3 regions of the Arthrobacter vasquezii genome follow, and region 3 is predicted to be linked to each of the others. Evidence: predicted binding sites of a transcription regulator. Region 3 holds the regulator's gene; each other region holds the start of a gene.

Region 1 (7,100 bases), on a different contig from region 3:
TCCACCGGTACGACGACGACCGCCTGCCTTTTCATCGGAACCCCGCCGCCCGCTGTTGCCGCCGGAGCGCGCGCGGTCGTTTGTGCGGTTCTTTTTGCCGGTCTCGCCGAGATCCTCGAGCTTCTCGGCGTTGATGCCGGCCAGCTTCCGCTGCGCGCGGGGCAGCCGGCCCTTGGTGCCCTCGGGGATGTCAAGGTCCGTGTACAGGTGCGGTGATGAGGAGTAGGTTTCAACCGGTTCCGCCTGGTCGAGGCCGAGGGCCTTGTTGATCAGGCCCCAGCGGGGAACATCATCCCAGTCGACGAAGGTGACGGCGGTGCCCTTCTTGCCGGCTCGCCCCGTACGTCCCACGCGGTGCAGGTAGGCCTTCTCATCCTCCGGGCACTGGAAGTTGATGACGTGGGTGATGTCCTCAACGTCGATACCGCGGGCCGCAACCTCGGTGGCCACCAGGACATCGATTTTGTCACCGCGGAAGGCCCGCAAGGCCTGCTCGCGCGCTCCCTGGCCGAGGTCGCCGTGGATGGCTCCGGCCGCGAAGCCTCGGTCGATCAGCTTCTCCGAAAGCTTGGCGGCCGTGCGCTTGGTCTTGGTGAAGATGATGGTGCGTCCGCGTCCGCGGGCCTGGAGGATGCGGGCTACAACCTCGTCCTTGTCCAGGTTGTGCGCACGGTAGATAACCTGGCGGATGTCCTTCTTGGTGGCGCCGTCGTCCTCGGGGTCAGCGGCGCGGATGTGCGTCGGGTGGGACATGTAGCGGCGCGCCATGGCAACGACCGGGCCGGGCATAGTGGCCGAGAACAGGAGCGTCTGGCGCACCGAGGGCGTTGCTGACATCAGGGTCTCGACGTCCGGGAGGAACCCGAGGTCCAGCATTTCGTCGGCTTCATCCAGCACCACGATGCGGACGTTCTTGAGCGACAGGATCTTCTGGCGGTACAGGTCGATCAGGCGTCCCGGTGTGCCCACCACAACTTCGGTTCCGCGCTTGAGGGCCTCGATCTGGGGCTCATACGCTCGGCCACCGTAAATGGTGACGATGCGGGCATTGCGCTTTGCCGCAGCCTTCGTCAGGTCAGCGGCAACCTGGACGGCAAGCTCACGCGTGGGTACGACGACAAGCGCCTGCGGAGCACCTGGCGCCGGAAGTTTGTCATAGCCGTCATCCGACGGGCCCACCACGCGCTGCAGCGCGGGCACGCCGAAACCGAGTGTCTTGCCTGTTCCAGTCTTGGCCTGGCCGATGATGTCGTGGCCGCCGAGGGCAATGGAGAGCGTCATGGCCTGAATGGGGAAGGGATGCACGATCCCCGCGTCCGCAAGGGCTTCGACGATATCGGGGCGGACATTGAAGTCAGCGAAGGTCTCAGGAGTTTCCTGATGCGGCTCATCAGTGGTGACGAGGGTTTCTTCTACGAAGATTTCGTCGTCGCTGTTGTCTGCATGGAGGTGGTGGTTGTCTGTGGTCACTCTTACTACCGTTTCGATTAGGCACTGCCGCCGCGCAGGCTCAACGCCGGGCCCGAAAACAGGGGCCCGCTCGGAGCAGGACGAGGCAGGGCGTCCAGTGGAAGCCGATCGCGGGCTAACAACTGCGTCTCGGAAGCGGAACGTTCCGCTTCCGAGCTGGGAAGACTAAGATCGCGTAGGTATTGCGGGTCGATTGCAGGGAGGCCGCCTGTTCGTTGAACTGCGGCCCACCGCGTTCGGAAACTGAAACTAAGTTCTTAAGAACGACCGGGCATCCATTACTACGCGTTCAAGTCTACCCTGCCGCACTTTCACTTTCCGACGGCGACTCCTCCTGCCGAACGCTCCGCACCAGTTCAAAGCGCAGTTCCCGCCGGGCGATATCAGCGGTGACCAACCTGACACGCACCTCATCGCCGGCCGTCATGACGCCGTCGCACCGTGCCTCGACCGCAGGGTCAGCGACCTGAATGACTCCGTGCGGCGCGCCGTTACCGTTGGCGGTGACCGACGCGTCCGGTAACGGCTTCGAGCCCGTGATGACGACGGCGTCGAACTCCTCGCCCACGCGGTTGCTCAGCAATGCTGCCTCCACGGCAGCGATCGCGCCGCTCTCCAGTCGTGAAGCCAGCTGATTCGAGGACGACATCAGAGCATTCAGTTCCGGAAGGGCATTCCGAACCCAGTCGGGAACATCCCTGCCGGCACACAGCGCTTCGCAGGTCACCAGGACAAATCTGTCCACCAGGCGCCTGAGAGGTGCGGTGGTGTGGGCATAGGGTGCGGCGATCGCCGCCTGCTCAACTGACTCGGGAATAGCGCCGTCGAACGATGTATAGCCGGCGCCGCGAAACAGTGACGCAGCAGCATGCATGAGTGAAAGCTGGCGCGGATCTGAGGTGTCGAGGCTGCGCAGGAATTCGCCGTAGGGGACGTTCGCGGGCCAGGAGCGCCCGAGCGCGCGGGCCTGGTGCCGGAACCGGGCAAGGGACGTCTCGTCAGGGGCCGGCATGGTGCGGAGTATCCCCACGCCTCCCTCGAGCATGATTTCGGCGGCCGCCATGCCCGTCATCAGCGAAAGCTGTGCGTTCCAGTCTTCAGACGCAAGGGGCGGGCGCGTGACGATGAAGTAGCGTTCGCCGTCGTGCGCGATTTCCTGCTCCGGAAGGTTCAGGCTTGCGCCGCCGCGCTCCTTCTCGAGTGCGATGCGCTTGGTTCCAATCTCCTTCAGGAGGGTCAGGTTCTCCGCGGCGCCGCCTGAGTCGAGGTCTTCCTGCACCTGGTCGTAGGTGAGTTGCGCACGGCTCCTGACCACAGCACGCCCGACGACGACGGACTCCACCTGTGCGGCCTCGTCCAGTTCGAACTCCCAGACGAAGGCGGACCGGTTCCTGCCCGGCAACAGGCTGGCTGCGTCCTCAGCGATTTTCTCCGGGTGGAGGGAGATGCGGCCGTCCGGTGCGTACATGGTCTGGCCGCGAAGGCGGGCTTCCGTGTCTATCGCACCGCCCGGTGCCACGAAGGCGGGAACATCCGCAATGGCGTACCAGACGCGGTAGCCGGATCCGGCGCGCTCCAGGTGAAAGGCTTGATCCAGATCGGTTGATCCGGGAGGGTCGACTGTGATGAAGCCGAGACCGGTGAGGTCACGTTCCGGCGGTACGAATGAGTCCACAGCAGCCTTCGCCTCCGCCAACACCTCGGGCGGGAAGTCGGCGCGCAGTTCCAGTTCCTGCCGGAGGCTTTCCAGCGCTGCGGTGAGCTGTACCTGGGAGTCCCGGTTGCTCAGATCCAGATGAGAATACGGCACAGTGCCCACCGTAGTACACAGTCAGCTGGAGCAGCGGAAGGAATCGGCGCGCGGGTACCCTTGTTCCCATGACTGCCTTGCATCCGCCTTCCCCGTCGAGCCCTTCGCCAGCATCCCCGGCGGAGAGGGCCGGCACCGGGTTGGGGCCGCTCAATCAGTTTGTTGTCGACCTGTTCGGCGTCATGGCTTATGGCGAGCTTTCGGCGTTTGAGCGCTTGTCCTCGGATGCTCGTTTCTCCCCGACCCTGCGGGACCGGGCTGCGCTGGGACGGCTTGCCGTGACGGAATTCGAGCACTTCGAGATGGTCAGCGCGCACCTTGCGGGCCTCGGTGTTGACGTTGAAGAGGCAATGCGGCCCTTCCAGGCATCGATCGACTCCTTCCACGAGCGGACCCGCCCGGCTGACTGGTACGAGTCGCTGATGAAGGCCTACGTCATTGACGCAATCTCCGGTGACTTCTACACCGCGCTCGCTGAACACCTCGACGACGACACGCGGGAGATTATTGCCCGTATCCAGTCAACTGCCGAGCAGGGGGGTCTGCTGCAGCCACGGTTGAAATCAGCTCTTTCCGACGATCCCCGGCTCGCTTCGCGGCTTGCGCTGTGGGGACGCCGTTTGGTGGGGGAGGCGCTGACCCAGGCGCAACGCGTGGGCATCGAACGCCAGTTCCTGGGCGGGCTCCTGTTCAAGGGCTCTTCTGCGGATCATGAACGGCAGACTGCCCAACTCTTTGCGCAACTCACCCGTAATCATTCGCGCCGTATGAGTTCGTTGGGGCTAACGGCCTGAGTGGAGCTACCCGCGACGTGGGGGTGTTCAGCGGTTGGCGATTCCTTCACTGGCATGTGGATAAGTTTGTTCCACTAGTCCTGCACATTGGTGGTTTTCGGTCGCGGTTAGTACACGTGTTCGATAAAATTTTGGGTATGGCCGTCGCACCGCTCGAACCCCACCCGGAGGATGCTTCCGTCCTGGGTGGGATGCGGTCCGGCTTACTGGCTTACGTGCGGGATCTCGAGTCCAACTACCTGACGCTTAGCCCGCAGGAGGCCGCGGTGACCCTGGTGGAGGTCGAGCAGCTCTCCAACCTGGTCGATCACTTGCAGACTGTGGTTGCCCGTGCCGCTGAGGACCACCAACTCGCTACCGTTGACGCCCTAGATCCGTACAAGAACACTGCGGACTATTTGCGGGCGAAAATCGGTATCAGCCGCTCCGAAGCGAACCGCCGGTTACGCCTCGGACATGACGTCCTGCCCGATGTTCCCGGGCCAGGCGCCACCGCCGCACCTACCCTGGCTGTTCTGGCTGAAGCCACGAGTGCCGGAGCGGTCAGCAGCCGTGCCGCCACCATCATCCGCAACTCCGTGCACCGGGTCTCCACTGTCGCGACCGGCCGTGAGCTGGATGCCATGGAAGAGCACCTGGTCCGCCAGGCCGTTGAGTCCGACGAAGACGTCCTGCGGGCCCTCGCCCAACGCTGGGAAGACATCATCGACCAGGACGGCACCGAGCCCACCGAAAAAACGCTGCGTGCACGTCAGGGTGTGTTCCTGCGCGGCAGACGCCACGGACTGCACTTCATGGAAATCGGCGCCACCGATGAGCAGTTCGAACACCTCATCACCGTCATGAACACCGCCGCCAACCCCAGAACCCACAGCACCACTGGCAACGGAGACCGCACGACCGACGGAGACGGCACGACGGACCGCGGCAAAGAAGCTCTAACCAGTCCGGACGAGCCGACCCGTGAACAGAACCTCCTCGACGGGCTGGTTTCAGCATGCCGGATTGCACTGGCAGGTGATGGTCTTCCAGCGACCGGAGGACACCGACCCCAGGTAATGGTCACCATCAACTACCGTGACCTCCTCAAAGACCTGGCAGACAGCGGACACGACGGGCACGGTGGACATGACGGGCATTCGGTCTTCGCCCAACAGATAAGTGCCCGCAGCATCCGCAAGCTTGCCTGCGATGCCGACATCCTCCCGCTCGTTCTCGGCGGCAAGGGTCAGGTCTTGGACATCGGCCGCGCCCAACGTCTCTTCCCACCGCATCTGCGACGGGCGCTCGTGGCCAGGGACAAGGGGTGCGCGTTCCCCGACTGCACCACGCCCGCAACCTGGTGCGAAGCCCACCACATCATTCCCTGGGCTGCAGGCGGAACCACCAACATCAGCGACGGCGTGCTGCTCTGCACCCGACACCACCACCAGATCCACGAAGGAAACTGGACAGTCGAATCAGTCCACGGAATCCCCTGGTTCACACCACCCAAATACCACGACCCGCAACGAACACCCAGACGCAACCGCTACTGGCAAGTAGAACAAGCCATCCACAACCACCTCGCGCGCTCTGACACCGGCACGAGCTCCAACGCAGAGCCACCCTGACCAACGGCACCGCCCCGGCGCCGGCGGTGCGGGCTGGCGCGGGCGCTGGTTGTGGGGGACACACCGGTTGCGGAGACTACAGCTAGGCGGGAAGTTGTGCCCGGAGCTTCGCCGCCGCTTCCTGCGGATCATCCGCCTCGGTAATGGCCCGGACCACGACCACTCGCGCCGCGCCAGCCGCCACCACCTCTTCCACGTTCAGCAGATCGATTCCGCCAATGGCAAACCAGGGCTTCAACGCCAAACCCTCACGGGCCCGGTCCGCCTCCAGCCGCGCAGCTTCGCGCACCAGTTCGAGGCCCACGGCGGTCCGCCCGGGCTTGGTCGGCGTGGCCCAGACCGGGCCAGTACAGAAGTATCCGACGTCGTCGTTCGCTGCAGCACCGGCCACCTCCGCAGGTGAGTGCGTCGAGAGCCCTATGGTGCCGCCGTCGTGCAGGAATTGTTGCGCGAGCGCAGGAGGAAGGTCCCGCTGCCCAACATGCAGTACCGGGGCGCCGCTGACCGCGGCGATGTCTGCGCGGTCATTGACGGACCAAAGCTTCCCGTGTGCAACGGCGGACGCACGCAGCACCGAAAGCAGCTCGAGCTCCTGTGCGGCTTCCAGGGACTTGTCCCTTAATTGGATGATGTCTACGCCGCCCTCGAAGGCAGCGTCAACGAAAGCGTCGAAGTCTTTTTGCTGTGGTCTCGAATCCGTGCACAGGTAAAGGTGGGCAGCGCTCAGTTTCATACCCCTACAATAAGGGGGTACTGCGGGAGCCGTGCCGCGTCCGGGAATCACCGGTCTGCCACACGGCTGAGAGGGCGTCCGACGCCGACCGCGTTGTGAGAACAACGAACCTGATCCGGATCATGCCGGCGTAGGGAAGGACTCCTGGTGGAGAAACACGTGGACGTCGCTGTGATCGGCGGGGGCATCATTGGGCTTGGGATCGCCTGGGAAGCGATCCGCAGGGGGCATTCGGTCGCACTGGTGGACCCGGATCCCGCAACCGGCGCCACTCAGGCCGCTGCAGGCATGATCGCCCCGGCCAGCGAACTGCATTACCGCGAAGAGCACCTTCTCGAGCTCACGGTGGACTCCGCATGTCGCTACCCGGACTTCCTTTCCTCCCTCGCCTGGACGGGAATTGATCCCGGCTACCGCAAAACCGGCACCCTGGTCCTGGCGATCGACGGCGCCGACCGCACCGCACTCGCTGACCTCCGAGACGTACAGACCCACCATTCCCTGTCCGTTGAACAGGTGTCCCTCCGCGAGGCACGCCGGTCGGAGCCAATGATCGGACCAGCTGCCACCGCGGCGTTCTCCGCGCCGGACGACCACCAGGTCGATCCGCGGAAGCTGGCCGCAGCGCTGCTGGCTGCCCTCGGCGAACGCGGACGCCTGGTCCAGGCACGAGCCTCCGG
Region 2 (7,100 bases), on a different contig from region 3:
GGCTGCGATCTTCCCGTTGTCCTTTTGGCTCCCTGACTCCTATCCGACTGCCCCTGCGCCCGTCACCGCTGTGTTTGCGGGTTTGCTGACGAAGGTTGGCGTGTACGCCATGGTCCGGACCGAAACCCTTCTGTTTCCCGGAGACCGCATCAACACGCTGCTGATGGTGGTTGCGATGCTCACCATGATCGTCGGAATCCTTGGTGCGCTGGCGCAGTCGGATATCAAACGTATGCTCTCTTTCACGCTGGTCAGCCATATCGGTTACATGGTCTTCGGGCTCGCCATTTCGACGGTTATCGGTCTGGGAGCGGCGGTGTACTACGTTGCGCACCACATCATTGTGCAGACCAGCCTGTTCCTCGTGACCGGGCTGATTGAACGCCGGGGTGGGACGGCCAACATGGACCGGCTGGGTGGACTCGCGAAAATCTCCCCGCTACTGGCTCTCTTGTTCTTTGTTCCGGGCATGAACCTGGCCGGCATTCCGCCGTTTTCCGGCTTCCTTGGCAAGCTGGGACTGCTGCAGGCCGGTGTGGAACTGGGAACGCCGTTGGCGTATGTGCTTGTGGGTGCGGGAGTGCTGACGAGCCTGCTGACGCTGCTGGTGATCGCACGGGTGTGGAACCGGGCCTTCTGGCGCCGGCCGGAGGATGCAACCCACCCCGATCCCATCCTGATGGCAACGTCAGCCGACGGCTCAGCCGTTCGAACCTCACGGAGGGTTTCAGGGCATAGCACCGGAAAATTTGCGGGCCGGACTGCCGTGAACCTGTTGCCCCGCAGCATGGTTGGCGCTACCGCCGGGCTGGTGCTGCTGGGCGTCAGCCTGACCCTGTTGGGAGGTCCGCTGTTTGCCCTCAGTGACCAGGCGGCACAGCAGATGCTTGAGCGGACACCCTATATTGACGCTGTCCTGGGCGAAGGCGCTACCGAAGCGGCCACCGAAGCGGCAGGAGCAACCCCATGATGTCCAGACAAAAGATCCCGCTCCGGGTCGAACTGCCGCTGCTGGTCTGGCTCGTCATCGTATGGGGAGCGCTCTGGCAGGACTTCAGCCTGGGAAACATGGTGTTCGGAGCGATCATCGCGTTTGCTGTCGCCAACCTGCTGTATCTCCCGCCAGTTGAGCTCAGTGGGCGGTTCAACGTGCTCTATGCCGTCGGATTCGCCGGACGGTTCCTGCACCAGTTGGTGCTGGCAAGCTTTCAGGTATTCTGGCTGGCACTCACCCGGGGCCCGAAGCTGCAGAACGCAGTTGTGGCTGTGCGCTTGCGCAGTCCGTCCGACCTGCTGGTCACCGCGACCGGGCATGTCCTTTCCCTGATTCCGGGATCCCTGGTGGTGGAGGTGGACCGCTCCACATCCACGCTGTATCTGCACTGCCTGAATGTCACTACCAGGGACGACGCCGAGAAGGTGCGCCAGAACGCCCGGCGTACCGAGGAATGGCTAATCCGGGTCATGGGCACCCGGGAGGATCTGGCGCTGCTCGGCACCGATGCGCCGCACCACCTCGACGGAAGGGGACACCCGTGAACGTGATTCTCGGAATCATCGCTGTAATCCTCGGAGTCTCGGCGTTGTGCGCCATTTACCGGGTGGCGCGTGGTCCTTCGATCCTCGACCGGGTGCTGGCCGTTGACGTTCTGCTCGCGATCGTAGGTGGCGCGCTCGCTGCTGACATGGTCTTCAACGGGCACACCAACAGCCTCGTGATCCTCGTGGCAACGTCCGTCGTCGGATTTATTGCTTCGGTGACGGTCGCCCGGTTCGTCACGGAAAAGAAGTGAGCCGCTGATGGATGCTGCCCTGGATGTCCTGACCGCCGTTTTGCTTCTCGGTGGAGCGCTCATGTCGCTGGCTGCAGCCGTCGGACTGTTGCGGTTTCCTGACCTGCTGAGCCGCATGCACGCGGCAACCAAACCCCAGGTGCTGGGACTGTTGTTGTTCCTGTTGGCCATCGCGGTGCAACAGCGCTCCTGGGCAGTTGTGCCCGTCCTGATCGTCTGCTGGATCTTCCAGTTGCTCACTGCGCCGGTGTCGGCACACATGGTGGGACGCGCCGGGTACCGCACCAAGCACCTGCGCAAGGACCTGCTCAGCATGGACGACCTTGACGATGTCGTGGAACACGCGGCCACCCGGCGCCGTGAGGCCGGGGACCGTGCGTCCGGCGAGTAGGCCCAGCCAGTAGGTTACTGGCTGCCGCAACACTGCCGCTGATCACGGTGGTGCCGTGTGGGTGCCGGCGCCGGCATCGGTGCCGGCATCGGTGCCGATGTGGGTGCGGGTGCTCCTGGACGCGTTGGAGCTCGTGCCGGTGTCAGAGCGCGCGAGGTGGTTGTGGATGGCTTGTTCTACTTGCCAGTAGCGGTTGCGTCTGGGCGTTCGTTGCGGGTCGAGGTATTTGGGTGGTCTGAACCAGGGGATTCCGTTGACTGATTCGACTGTCCAATTTCCCTCATGGATCTGGTGGTGGTGTCGGGTGCAGAGCAGCACGCCGTCGCTGATGTTGGTGGTTCCGCCTGCAGCCCAGGGGATGATGTGGTGGGCTTCGCACCAGGTTGCGGGTGTGGTGCAGTCGGGGAACGCGCAGCCTTTGTCGCGTGCGACCAGTGCCCGTCGCAGATGTGGTGGGAAGAGACGTTGGGTGCGGCCGATGTCCAAGACCTGACCCTTGCCGCCGAGGACGAGCGGGAGGATGTCGGCGTCGCAGGCGAGTTTGCGGATGCTGCGGGCGCTTATCTGTTGGGCGAAGACCGAATGCCCGTCGTGTCCGCTGTCTGCCAGGTCTTTGAGGAGGTCGCGGTAGTTGATGGTAACCATTACCTGGGGTCGGTGTCCTCCGGTCGCTGGAAGACCATCACCTGTTAGCGCGATCCGGCATGCTGAAACCAGCCCGTCGAGCAGGTTCTGTTCACGGGTCGGCTCGTCGGGCGCTGAAACGGTGCCCTGAGTTCTGGGGTTGGTGGCGGTGTTCATGACGGTGATGAGGTGTTCGTATTGTTCGTCGGTGGCGCCGATTTCCATGAAGTGCAGGCCGTGGCGCCTACCGCGCAGGAACACACCCTGGCGTGCGCGGAGGGTTTTTTCGGTGGGTTCGGTGCCGTCCTGGTCGATGATGTCTTCCCAGCGTTGGGCGAGGGCCCGCAGGACGTCTTCGTCGGACTCAACGGCCTGGCGGACCAGGTGCTCTTCCATGGCATCCAGCTCACGGCCGGTCGCGACAGTGGAGACCCGGTGCACGGAGTTGCGGATGATGGTCGCAGCACGGCTGCTGAGCGCACCGACCTTGGTCGCTTCAGCCAGCACACCCAAGGCAGGTACGAGCGCGGCTCCTGGCCCGGGAACCTCGGGCAGGACGTCATGTCCGAGGCGTAACCGGCGGTTCGCTTCGGAGCGGCTGATACCGATTTTCGCCCGCAAATAGTCCGCAGTGTTCTTGTACGGATCTAGGGCGTCAACGGTAGCGAGTTGGTGGTCCTCAGCGGCACGGGCAACCACCGTCTGAAGATGGTCCACCAGGTTGGAGAGCTGCTCAACCTCCACCAGGGTCACCGCGGCCTCCTGCGGGCTAAGCGTCAGGTATGTCGATTCCAGCTGCTGCGCAAAGACCTGTAGGTCCGAACGCATTCCACCCAGGAGAGACGTGTCCTCCGGGCGAGGTTCGAGCAGTGCGACGGCCATACCCAAAATTTTATCGAACACGTGTACTAACCGCGACCGAAAACCACCAATGTGCAGGACAAGTCAAACCGACTTATCCACAGGCCTGCAAAGGAGTGGCCTAGGTGAGGTGGCGGGTGCGCTCGTAGCGGTGGATGGCCCGCTGCGTGGTGCGGTTGGTGAGCACGCGGATGGTGGTGCTGACCGAACCCGAGATCACGGCGAACGCCAGCGCCGACCGGAGGCTGTTCTCCAGACCCTCTTTGTCCTTCGGTGGCTCGTTCCCGGTGGCACGCTTCCAGATGAAGTCCACCAGTTGCGTGCCCACGAGGCCCGCTCCGATGCCCAGTCCAACGCCCATCAGTTTGAAAATCGTGTTCATGGTGCCTCTTTCAGTCGGCTTGGCTTTGGTCCCAGCCTAGCGTTATAGCGGTGATCCATGGAGGGTCCGTGGGTCACCCAGGGACAACCATAATTACGACGACGGCCCCGGCACGGCCCGCGGTGTAGAGTTGGTATCGCTCAAACAACGACAGGGGAGCGCAACCACGTAGGTGGTGGGCGCTGAGAGTGCGGATCACCGCAGACCCTCGAACCTGATCCGGTTAGTACCGGCGAAGGGAGTCGAGTTCTCGAGGCTTCACGGCGTCCTGCCGGAAAGCCTTCCCCTCCTGTACCCAGGAGGATCAACAATCATGACTGCAACACAAAGCATTACCCCGTCCCAATCCCGGCGCCGCTATGAGTGGCGTGTCGTCGATATTGTGGTCGCCTCAGTCATCGCGGTGGCCGTGGGCGTCATCTTCTTCGCCTGGTCCGCCGGTTACAGCGGCATTGCCGCGGTAACAGCTGCCTTTCCGCCTCTCGCCGGGCTGTACTCAGGCGGCTGGCTCATTGCCGGGGTGCTGGGCGGACTCATCATTCGCAAGCCAGGCGCTGCCATCTACTGCGAGGTACTTGCGGCGGCCGTGTCTGCGCTGATCGGAACGCAGTTCGGCATGGCGGTCCTTCTCTCCGGGCTGGTCCAGGGCATTGGCGCGGAACTGATTTTCGCACTGTTCCTCTACAAACGCTGGAACCTCGGTGTAGCTCTGCTCGCAGGTCTGGGCGCCGGACTTGCCCTCGCCATCAGCGAAAACATCATGTACAAGGTCGAGTGGACCTTGGACTACAAGTTGATGTACGGAATCTTCGCCGCCATTTCCGGTGTTGTGCTCGCCGGTCTGTTGCCGTGGCTTGCCACGCGCGGCCTTGCAAAGACCGGTGCCCTGTCCGCGTTTGCCGCAGGCCGCACGGCAGACGTCTAGCATGACCGCCGTCGCTGAGCCCGTCCCGGCGTCGATCACAGCGAAGGGCTGGGGCTGGCGCCACCCCGGACGAACACGCTGGGCCGTCCGAAACATCGACCTGACGATCGAGCCGGGTCAGCGTGTCCTCCTCCTCGGCGCTTCCGGCGCCGGAAAGTCCACACTGCTGCATGGACTCGCCGGCGTCCTGGGAGATCAGGACGAGGGCGAGCAGGCCGGCGAACTCACTATCGACGGCGTCAGCCCGGCTGACTCACGAGGCCGCTCCGGGCTGGTGCTCCAGGACCCGGACAGCCAACTGGTGCTCGCCCGGGTCGGCGACGAAGTGGCGTTCGGTGCCGAAAACCTGGCCGTGCCGCGGAACGAAATCTGGCCACGCGTACGCCAGTCGCTGGACGACGTCGGCCTCGATGTCCCGCTGAATTCCTCCACCACCGCGCTGTCCGGCGGTCAGAAGCAGCGGCTGGCGCTTGCAGCAGTCCTCGCGATGCAACCCGGGTTGCTGCTCCTTGACGAGCCGACCGCCAACCTGGATCCTGCCGGAGTACTGGAAGTGCGTGATGCCGTTCTCCGCGTACTCAACCGAACCTCGGCGACGCTCGTTGTGGTGGAGCACCGAGTTGAGATCTGGGCTGACGTCGTTGATCGGGTAGTGGTGCTCGATTCGGACGGCGGCATCCTCGCCGATGGTGCTCCGGCTACAGTGCTCCGGCACGAATCCACGCGGGCCAGGCTTATTGAGGCAGGAGTCTGGGTGCCGGGTTACCGGCCGGAGACACCAACAGTTCGTACCGGCTCCGGAACGGACCTGCTGCAGGCGTCCGGGCTGTCCGTTGCGCGCACCAAGCGTGGACCGGCAGTTCTCAGCGGCGTTGACCTCACTCTGCGACGGCAGGAAGCAGTCAGCGTGTTGGGGCCCAACGGTGCCGGGAAATCGACGCTCGCGCTCACTCTCGCCGGGCTGCTCCGCCCCCGGGGAGGCGGACTGACAGCTCTGGAGCCGCTCGCCCGCGGCGCCGGCGCGACACCATATGAGTGGAAGTCCGCCGACCTGGTCAACCGGATCGGCACGGTTTTCCAGGAGCCCGAACACCAGTTCCTCACCAACACAGTGCGTGAGGAACTGGAGTTCGGCCCGCGCAGGGTGGCCCGGCTTACCGAGGAAGAGGTACGACGGCGGATTGACCCCATCGCCGAGCGGCTCCGGCTCACGGGGCTGCTGAAAGCGAATCCGTTCACGCTGTCCGGCGGTGAAAGGCGACGGCTGTCCGTTGCCACCATGCTCGCCACCAACCCGGACATCCTCATCCTGGACGAGCCGACCTTCGGCCAGGACGCCAACACCTGGGCGGAGCTGGTAACCCTGCTGGTGGAACTCATCCACGGGGGGACCTGCGTGGTTTCGGTGACGCATGACCGCGAGTACACGGCAGCGCTCGGAAGCCGCATTGCGGCCGTTGACGGTACGTCCGCAACGCTGGAGGCGGCGGCGTGAGCATGAACGTGGTGAATCCCACCATCACCGGAACGGTGCTTCCGCGGGCCAATCCGCTCTCGAAGCTCTTCGCGGCTGTGGTGATCACCGTCGTCGTGATGCTGAGCGTGGACTGGGTGAGTGCCGGCGTCGTCCTTGGCAGTGAACTGCTGCTGCTCCCGCTGCTGGGCATCAGCGTGCGGAAGCTCTTCCTGAGGACGTGGCCGTTTGTTATCGCGGCGGTGGTCGCCGCTTACGGCACCGCGCTACTGGCTGAAAAGACCGGACGCGTTCTTCTCGAGTTCGGGCCCGTTCTATTCACGCAAGATTCAGTCAACGCCGGGCTCGCGATTGGCCTACGTGGGCTCGCAATCGCGCTGCCCGGGCTGTTTCTCCTGACCACCACCGACCCGACGGACCTTGCCGATGCCCTGGCGCAGCGGCTGAAGGCGCCGCACCGGTTTGTGCTGGGAGCACTCGCCGGAATGCGGCTGGTCGGCTTGCTGTTCGACGAATGGCGCACATTGGGCCTCGCCAGGCACGCCCGCGGCGTAGGGCATGAGGGGAACCCGGCAGCGCGGTTCGGGCATTTTCTGGGGCAGGCGTTCGGGCTCATGGTCCAGGCCATCCGCAGGGCCACCCGGCTGGCT
Region 3 (7,100 bases):
ACACGAACGCCGGAAAGTCGTCTCTCCTCAATCGGTTGACCGATGCGGGCGTGCTGGTGGAGAACGCGCTGTTCGCGACCCTGGACCCCACCATCCGCCGGGCACAGACGCCTGACGGACTCGAGTTCACTCTTGCTGACACCGTCGGTTTTGTCCGGTCGCTCCCCACCCAGCTCGTCGAGGCGTTCCGTTCGACGCTCGAGGAAGTTGCTGATGCGGACCTGATCCTCCACGTTGTGGACGCATCCCATCCGGATCCGGAGGGGCAGATCACAGCGGTCCGCGACGTCCTGACGGAAGTCGACGCACGCAAAGTGCCTGAGATCGTCGTCCTGAACAAGGCCGACGCGGCAGATCCGTTTGTGCTTGAACGCCTCAGGCAGCGCGAACCCCGCCATGCAATTGTTTCCGCCCGCACAGGTCAGGGGATCGAGGAGCTGCTGGAACTGATCAGCCAGTCCATCCCGCGTCCAAGCGTGAAACTGACTCTGCTCGTGCCCTACCAGCGCGGAGACATCGTGAGCCGACTGCATCAGCCGGACGCAGAGATCCTCGGCCTGGAGCATGTGGAGGACGGCACTCGGGTAGATGTGATGGTCAGGGAAGGTCTGGCGGCAGAACTGGAGCCGTTCGTCACGCATGGCTGAGGGAAGCATCAGTCCCCTTCGACTGCTTGATGACGTCGTAGCGGCGATGGGCGGGCAGCAGCGTAGCGGGCAGCATGAAATGGTACGCCAGGTCGAGAAAGCAATCGGCAACGGCACACACCTGTTGGTGCAGGCCGGAACCGGAACAGGGAAGTCACTGGCCTATCTGCTTCCGCTCATCGCGCATGCCGTGAAGGGTGACACAACCTCGATCGTCTCGACGGCCACCCTTGCCCTTCAGTCCCAGATCGTCAACCGCGATCTGCCGAGACTTCTCGAGACCCTGCGTGGTTCGCTTCCTCGGCCGGTCGACGTAGCGCTTCTGAAAGGCCGGGGGAACTATGTCTGCAGGCATAAGACGGCAGGAGGTTTCCCCGACGAGGATGATTCGGGAGCCCTCTTCTCCCTCGACGGTGACACCGCGGCGCCGCATCCTGCGGCAGGACCTTCCACCCCGCTCGGACGGGAAATCGTGCGGTTGCGGGAGTGGGCGGAAGAAACGGAGACCGGGGACCGGGACGAACTCCTTCCCGGTGTCAGCGACCGGGCCTGGCGCCAGGTATCGGTGTCCAGCATGGAGTGCCTTGGTGCGCAAAAGTGTCCCGTTGCTGAGGAATGCTTCAGCGAGCGCGCACGGGAGAGGGCAGGAAAAGCGGACATTGTCATCACCAACCATGCGCTGCTGGCGATCAACGCTTTCGAGGGGCTGGCGGTCCTTCCGGAGCACGACGTAGTGGTCATTGACGAGGCGCACGAGCTACACGACCGCGTCACGTCTGCGGTGTCTGGGCAACTGTCAGGAGCACTGATCGGCGCTGCGGCCTCAGCGGCGAGGCGCCATCTCGGTTCCAACACGGACACATTGGCGGCCGCGCAGGATGCCTTCGAGAACGCGTTCGACGCTCAGCCCACGGGTCTGATGGCTGGGGGACTGGACGAGTTGCAGGAACTCGCGCTCGTGCAATTGCGGGAGTCATGCCGCCTGGCGCTGTCCGAATCGAGTTCCGACGGGTCCTCCCAGTCGGCAGACGGTGGCCGCCAGATGGCACGCTCACGGCTGTTGGTATTGCTCGAATTGTCCGAACGGATGGTCGCAGCAGGTGGCGCGGGCGAAGTGCTCTGGGCGAGTCGGCCAAGTACCTTTACACCGGGCTCCGGTTACTCCGCGGCTGATGACTCCTCGCCTGCCACGATCAGCATTGCGCCGCTGTCGGTTGCCGGGCGTCTGAGGCGGGGATTGTTCGAGGACCACACGGTTGTGCTCACGTCAGCTACGCTCGCAATCGGCTCGGAGTTCGGACCGGTTGCCGGGTCCCTCGGTTTGACGGGCGAGGGAGCGCCGTCATGGACCGGCGTGGACGTTGGCAGCCCATTCGACTATCCCCGTCAGGGTGTCCTGTACGTTGCCAAGGACCTGCCCAAACCGGGCCGCGGGACTTCCGGGGAACAACTGGATGAGCTGGAGGCGCTCATCAAAGCCTCCCGGGGAGGAGCGCTGGGACTGTTCTCTTCGCGGCGTGCGGCGGAGGACGCTGCTGACGCGTTGAGGGACCGGCTCGACGTTGAGATTCTCTGTCAGGGTGAATCTTCCATGTCCGCGCTGGTGAAGCAGTTTTCAGAGGAGCCCGACACCTGCCTGTTCGGCACTATGTCGCTGTGGCAGGGCGTCGATGTGCCTGGAACTGCCTGCCGGCTTGTCACCATCGACCGCATACCGTTTCCCCGACCTGATGATCCGCTCATGACTGCGCGGACCCGAGCTGTCGCAAAGGCCGGAGGCAACGGATTCATGAATGTTTCCGCTACCCATGCCGCCGTTCGTCTTGCGCAGGGAGCCGGCCGCCTCATCCGCGCCCACGATGATCGAGGCATGGTGGCAGTACTGGACTCCCGGCTGGCAACCGCGGGCTACGGCGGCTTCCTCAGGGCTGCGCTACCGCCGTTTTGGTCGACGACGGACCGCGCAACGGCGCTCGGGGTCCTCTCCCGGCTCGCTGAGACGCAGCGCGCCTAGCACCATGCCGCGCGCCTCGGTCAGAGCGCACGCATCACCGAGACAACTTTGCCCATGATGGTGGCGTGGTCACCGAGTATCGGCTCGTAATTGGTGTTCTGCGGCAGAAGCCAGGTGTGACCGTCACGCTGCCGGAAGGTCTTCACTGTGGCCTCATCATCGAGGAGTGCTGCCACCACATCGCCGTTCTCGGCTGTGCTCTGCTGGCGGACCACTACCCAGTCTCCGTCGCAGATCGCTGCATCAATCATGGAGTCACCTGAAACACGCAGCATGAACAGATCGCCGTGCCCGACGAGCTGCCGGGGCAGTGGCATGACATCCTCAACAACCTGATCCGCCAGAATAGGACCTCCGGCTGCAATCCGTCCGACCAGCGGGACCATTGCCGCGTCGACGGCCGACGATGCCCGCGCAGGTTCCTCCCTTTCGGCGGAGGAGGGCAGCGCACGCGGTGTGCTGTCACCGAGCGTGAGAGGAAGCAGGATTTCCATCGCTCGCGGGCGCTTGGGATCGCGGCGGATGTAACCCATGCGTTCCAGCTGTGAAAGCTGGTGCGTGACGCTGGACAGACTCGCAAGCCCTACGGTGTCACCGATCTCGCGCATTGAGGGCGGGTAGCCGTGCGCAGCTACGCTGCGCTGAATTGTCTCGAGAATTTTTGTCTGACGTGCTGTCATTCCCTTTGGCATGGCCCTGCCGCGCGGCCTTCCGCGTCCGCGCTTCGCATCGGGCGAAGGCACCTCTGCCATGTCCTTTGCCGCACTGAGATCTGCCACGAGATGCATCCCTTCCTCCGGCCGGGCCCGGACTGCCGGCTCGCCAACCATTTTTGTCAGTGGCGGGTGATGAGCTGGTTTGTGAAGCAGCCGGACCGTCACCCTTGACAGCAACGCTAGGGGAGGCGGGACGTGTTTTCAAACATTTGTTCGAGTGAGTCTCGACAATATTAGTTTACAAGTGCTAATAATAAGTGCAGAGGAATAGAACACAGCTTCGAACAAAGCTGTGGGAGATCCACACAACGAGAAAGGTGGACGCCATGTCTACGCTCCATATCGCAGGATCAGCTTCCGTACTTCACCCAGAGGACCGTGAGAATAACGGGCCGGCTGCGGCGCCGCGCCTTCATCTCACCCGTCGCGGCTGGGTGGTTCTGGTGGCAATTCCGGTCGCATTGCTTGTTGCCGTACTGCTGGTGGTTGCTTCGTTCTTCACCTCCCAGGCGCAGGCAGCGACAGCCGGCGGTGACCTCACGGACACTGTCCGGGTCAGTGTTGCATCGGGGGAGACACTCTGGGCTCTTGCTGCCGAGTACGCGCCGGAACGTGATCCGCGAGCCGTCGTTGAGGAAATCGTCGAACTGAATGTTCTAGGCTCGTCGACCGTGCAGGCCGGGCAGTCGCTTCATATTCCGGTTGGAAATCCATAAGGAGCGGATCTGCTTCCGCACAGCGGTAGGCGCGCTGATTCTTCACAGGTTGGCTCGTAACAGTTCGCCCGGCTTCAGCGGAATTCTTCGTGGCGGATGGGGCGGCCTTAAACTCTCATGGTGACCGATCCGCTAGAACGCCTTAACAGACTGCCGATCCGCGAGAATCTGCGCGGCCTTCGACCATACGGTGCGCCCCAGATCGATGTGCCCATTCTGCTGAACGTCAATGAGAACACCCATGGCGTTCCGGAGGATGTTCGCAGTGCAATTGTTGAAGCAGTCGAGGGCGCCGTGGCGGGGCTGAATCGCTACCCTGACCGGGAGTTCACCGTGCTTCGCGAACATCTCGCCACGTACCTAGGGCACGGACTCACCGCGGACAACATCTGGGCGGCGAATGGATCCAATGAGGTTTTGCAGCACGTCCTCCTCGCGTTCGGCGGACCGGGCCGGACTGCGTTGGGATTTCCTCCCACCTACTCGATGTATCCGCTGCTCGCAGGCTCCACCGGTACTGGATACCTGACAGGTTCGAGGGATGAATCCTTCGACCTGGACGCTCGTACCACCGCCAGCGAGGTAGCCGCCACGGGCGCAAACATTGTCTTCCTGTGCAGCCCGAACAACCCGACCGGCACAGCGCTTCCCCTGGAGGTGGTTTCCGAGGTCTACGATGCAGGCGAAGCGGCGCAGGCAATCGTCATTGTGGACGAGGCGTATGCAGAGTTTTCCCACTCCGGCACTCCGAGTGCGCTGGAGCTCCTGCCCGGCAGGGAACGGCTTATCGTCTCGCGCACCATGAGTAAAGCCTTTGCGCTGGCCGGAGCCCGTCTCGGGTACTTGGCCGCAGCGCCGGAAATTGCGGATGCGCTTCGGCTCGTGCGTCTCCCGTACCACCTGTCGGCGATTACGCAGGCCACGGCTGTCGCGGCGCTGACCCATTCGGCGAAGCTGCTCGCCAACGTGGATGAGATCAAGCGGCAAAGAGACCGCATTGTGTCCGGGCTGACGGGGATGGGTCTGCCCGTTGCACCTTCGGACTCCAATTTTGTGCTGTTCGGAGGGCTCGATGATCCGGGCGCCGTCTGGCAGGACCTGCTTGATGCCGGGGTTCTTATCCGGGACGTCGGGATTCCGGGCCACCTTCGGGTGACCGCCGGAACGCAGGAAGAGACCACAACCTTCCTGAAAGCCCTCGAATCTTTGATCCGGCCGCGTGTCTCCTAAACTGGACCGGGACGCACATGCGGGCCCGCCGCCCGTCTCGCTGCCGAAACAACCGTAAGGACCATCCATGACCGCGGAAGCTACTGCCAATCGCGCTGCCCGACGTGAGCGGACCACGAGTGAGTCGTCGGTGTTCGTCGAGGTCGATCTAGACGGCACCGGGCGCTCGGAGATCAGCACGTCCGTGCCGTTCTACGACCACATGCTGACGGCCCTGGCAAAGCACTCATTGATCGATCTCACCGTGAGGGCCACCGGCGACACCCACATCGATGTCCACCACACTGTGGAGGATGTAGCAATCACATTCGGTGAGGTTCTGCGCGAGGCTCTCGGCAACAAGGCAGGTATCCGGAGGTTTGGTGAGGCAACTGTGCCCCTGGACGAAGCTCTCGCCAATGCCGTCGTCGACATTTCCGGGCGCCCCTATCTGGTTCACTCAGGTGAACCCACAGGCCAGGAGTACCACCTCATCGGCGGACATTTCACGGGATCCCTGACGCGCCATGTCTTCGAGGCGATCACCCTGCACGCCCAGATTTGCCTGCATATGACGGTCCTTGGCGGCCGGGATCCGCACCACATCGTCGAGGCCCAGTTCAAGGCTTTCGCCCGCGCCCTTCGCGCCGCGGTTGAACCGGACCCGCGGGTGAGCGGAATCCCTTCCACCAAGGGAGCGCTATGAGCGCGCCGAAAGTGACAGTTCTCGATTATGGTTCCGGGAACATTCGTTCGGCGGTGCGGGCACTGGAACACGTCGGCGCTGAAGTCACACTGAGTTCAGCGGCTGATGATGTCCTCAACGCCGACGGGCTCGTCGTGCCCGGTGTGGGAGCGTTTGCCGCCGTCATGCAGGGCTTGAAAGAGGTAGACGCGCTGCGCATGATCGGCCGTCGTGTTGCCGGCGGTCGCCCCGTCCTCGGAATCTGCGTCGGGTTGCAGATCCTGTTTGAGGAGGGGGTGGAACACGGCGTACGGACCCAGGGCATGGGGGAGTGGCCCGGTACGGTCGAACGGCTCAAGGCGGAAGTTGTGCCGCACATGGGCTGGAACACCGTCGACGCCCCCGCCGGGTCGGTGCTTTTCGAGGGCATTGCTGAAGAGCGCTTCTACTTCGTTCACTCCTACGGTGTGCAGGAATGGAACTTCGACGTCACCCAGCCGGCTATGCGGCCGCCGCTCGTCACCTGGTCCACGCACGGCAGCCCGTTCATTGCCGCGGTGGAGAATGGCCCACTCTCCGCCACGCAGTTCCACCCCGAAAAATCCGGCGACGCCGGTGCGCAGCTGCTGCGTAACTGGACCGGCAGCCTTCGCTGATCCATGTGGAGCCTGATTCTCATGGGACTGGCGGGGCTGCTGATCGGCGGCGTCGTTTCATTCCATCGCCAGCAGATGCCCCGCGCGCTCACCATCAGCTTCGGCGTTCTCGCCGTCCTGGCGCTGCTCGCCGCGTACCTGCTCACCCTGACCCCCTAACTGTCCGGCTGCGCCGGCACCGATCTTAAGAACAAAGGAAGCGAATGAGTCCCTTCACCGAATCGCCCATCCTCGAACTGCTCCCTGCGGTTGACGTGGCCGACGGCCAGGCCGTCCGGCTGGTACAGGGAGCGGCCGGCAGCGAAACAAGTTATGGCGATCCACTCGATGCCGCACTGCAATGGCAGAACGACGGCGCCGAATGGGTCCATCTCGTTGACTTGGACGCGGCCTTCGGCCGGGGATCAAATCGCGATTTGCTTGCCCGCGTTGTCAAGGAACTGAGCATCAAAGTGGA

Evidence for each region. Region 3 encodes LexA, which represses DNA repair genes until DNA is damaged. Its sites were predicted from a motif close to TCGAACANNTGTTCGA; they were not measured.
Region 1: the regulator LexA is predicted to act here: its motif matches at 4,183-4,198, upstream of P4U43_RS04400 (HNH endonuclease signature motif containing protein).
Region 2: the regulator LexA is predicted to act here: its motif matches at 3,704-3,719, upstream of P4U43_RS02980 (HNH endonuclease signature motif containing protein).

Annotation. Positions count from the first base shown of each region.
Region 1 is NZ_JAROKN010000006.1:49,696-56,795, reverse strand. It holds gene P4U43_RS04415 (DEAD/DEAH box helicase) at 1-1,470, opposite strand, end outside; gene P4U43_RS04410 (RNB domain-containing ribonuclease) at 1,766-3,280, opposite strand; gene P4U43_RS04405 (ferritin-like fold-containing protein) at 3,349-4,074, shown strand; gene P4U43_RS04400 (HNH endonuclease signature motif containing protein) at 4,212-5,687, shown strand; gene thiE (thiamine phosphate synthase) at 5,770-6,420, opposite strand; gene thiO (glycine oxidase ThiO) at 6,568-7,100, shown strand, end outside.
Region 2 is NZ_JAROKN010000004.1:29,965-37,064, reverse strand. It holds gene P4U43_RS03000 (Na+/H+ antiporter subunit D) at 1-970, shown strand, start outside; gene P4U43_RS02995 (Na+/H+ antiporter subunit E) at 970-1,539, shown strand; gene P4U43_RS02990 (monovalent cation/H+ antiporter complex subunit F) at 1,536-1,793, shown strand; gene mnhG (monovalent cation/H(+) antiporter subunit G) at 1,801-2,184, shown strand; gene P4U43_RS02980 (HNH endonuclease signature motif containing protein) at 2,227-3,690, opposite strand; gene P4U43_RS02975 (DUF4235 domain-containing protein) at 3,791-4,051, opposite strand; TPP riboswitch at 4,194-4,309, shown strand; gene P4U43_RS02970 (ECF transporter S component) at 4,365-4,976, shown strand; gene P4U43_RS02965 (ABC transporter ATP-binding protein) at 4,978-6,471, shown strand; gene P4U43_RS02960 (energy-coupling factor transporter transmembrane component T family protein) at 6,474-7,100, shown strand, end outside.
Region 3 is NZ_JAROKN010000027.1:24,354-31,453, reverse strand. It holds gene hflX (GTPase HflX) at 1-647, shown strand, start outside; gene P4U43_RS10855 (ATP-dependent DNA helicase) at 640-2,661, shown strand; gene lexA (transcriptional repressor LexA) at 2,682-3,413, opposite strand; gene P4U43_RS10845 (LysM peptidoglycan-binding domain-containing protein) at 3,704-4,093, shown strand; gene P4U43_RS10840 (histidinol-phosphate transaminase) at 4,214-5,323, shown strand; gene hisB (imidazoleglycerol-phosphate dehydratase HisB) at 5,391-6,008, shown strand; gene hisH (imidazole glycerol phosphate synthase subunit HisH) at 6,005-6,643, shown strand; gene P4U43_RS10825 (hypothetical protein) at 6,665-6,802, shown strand; gene priA (bifunctional 1-(5-phosphoribosyl)-5-((5-phosphoribosylamino)methylideneamino)imidazole-4-carboxamide isomerase/phosphoribosylanthranilate isomerase PriA) at 6,847-7,100, shown strand, end outside.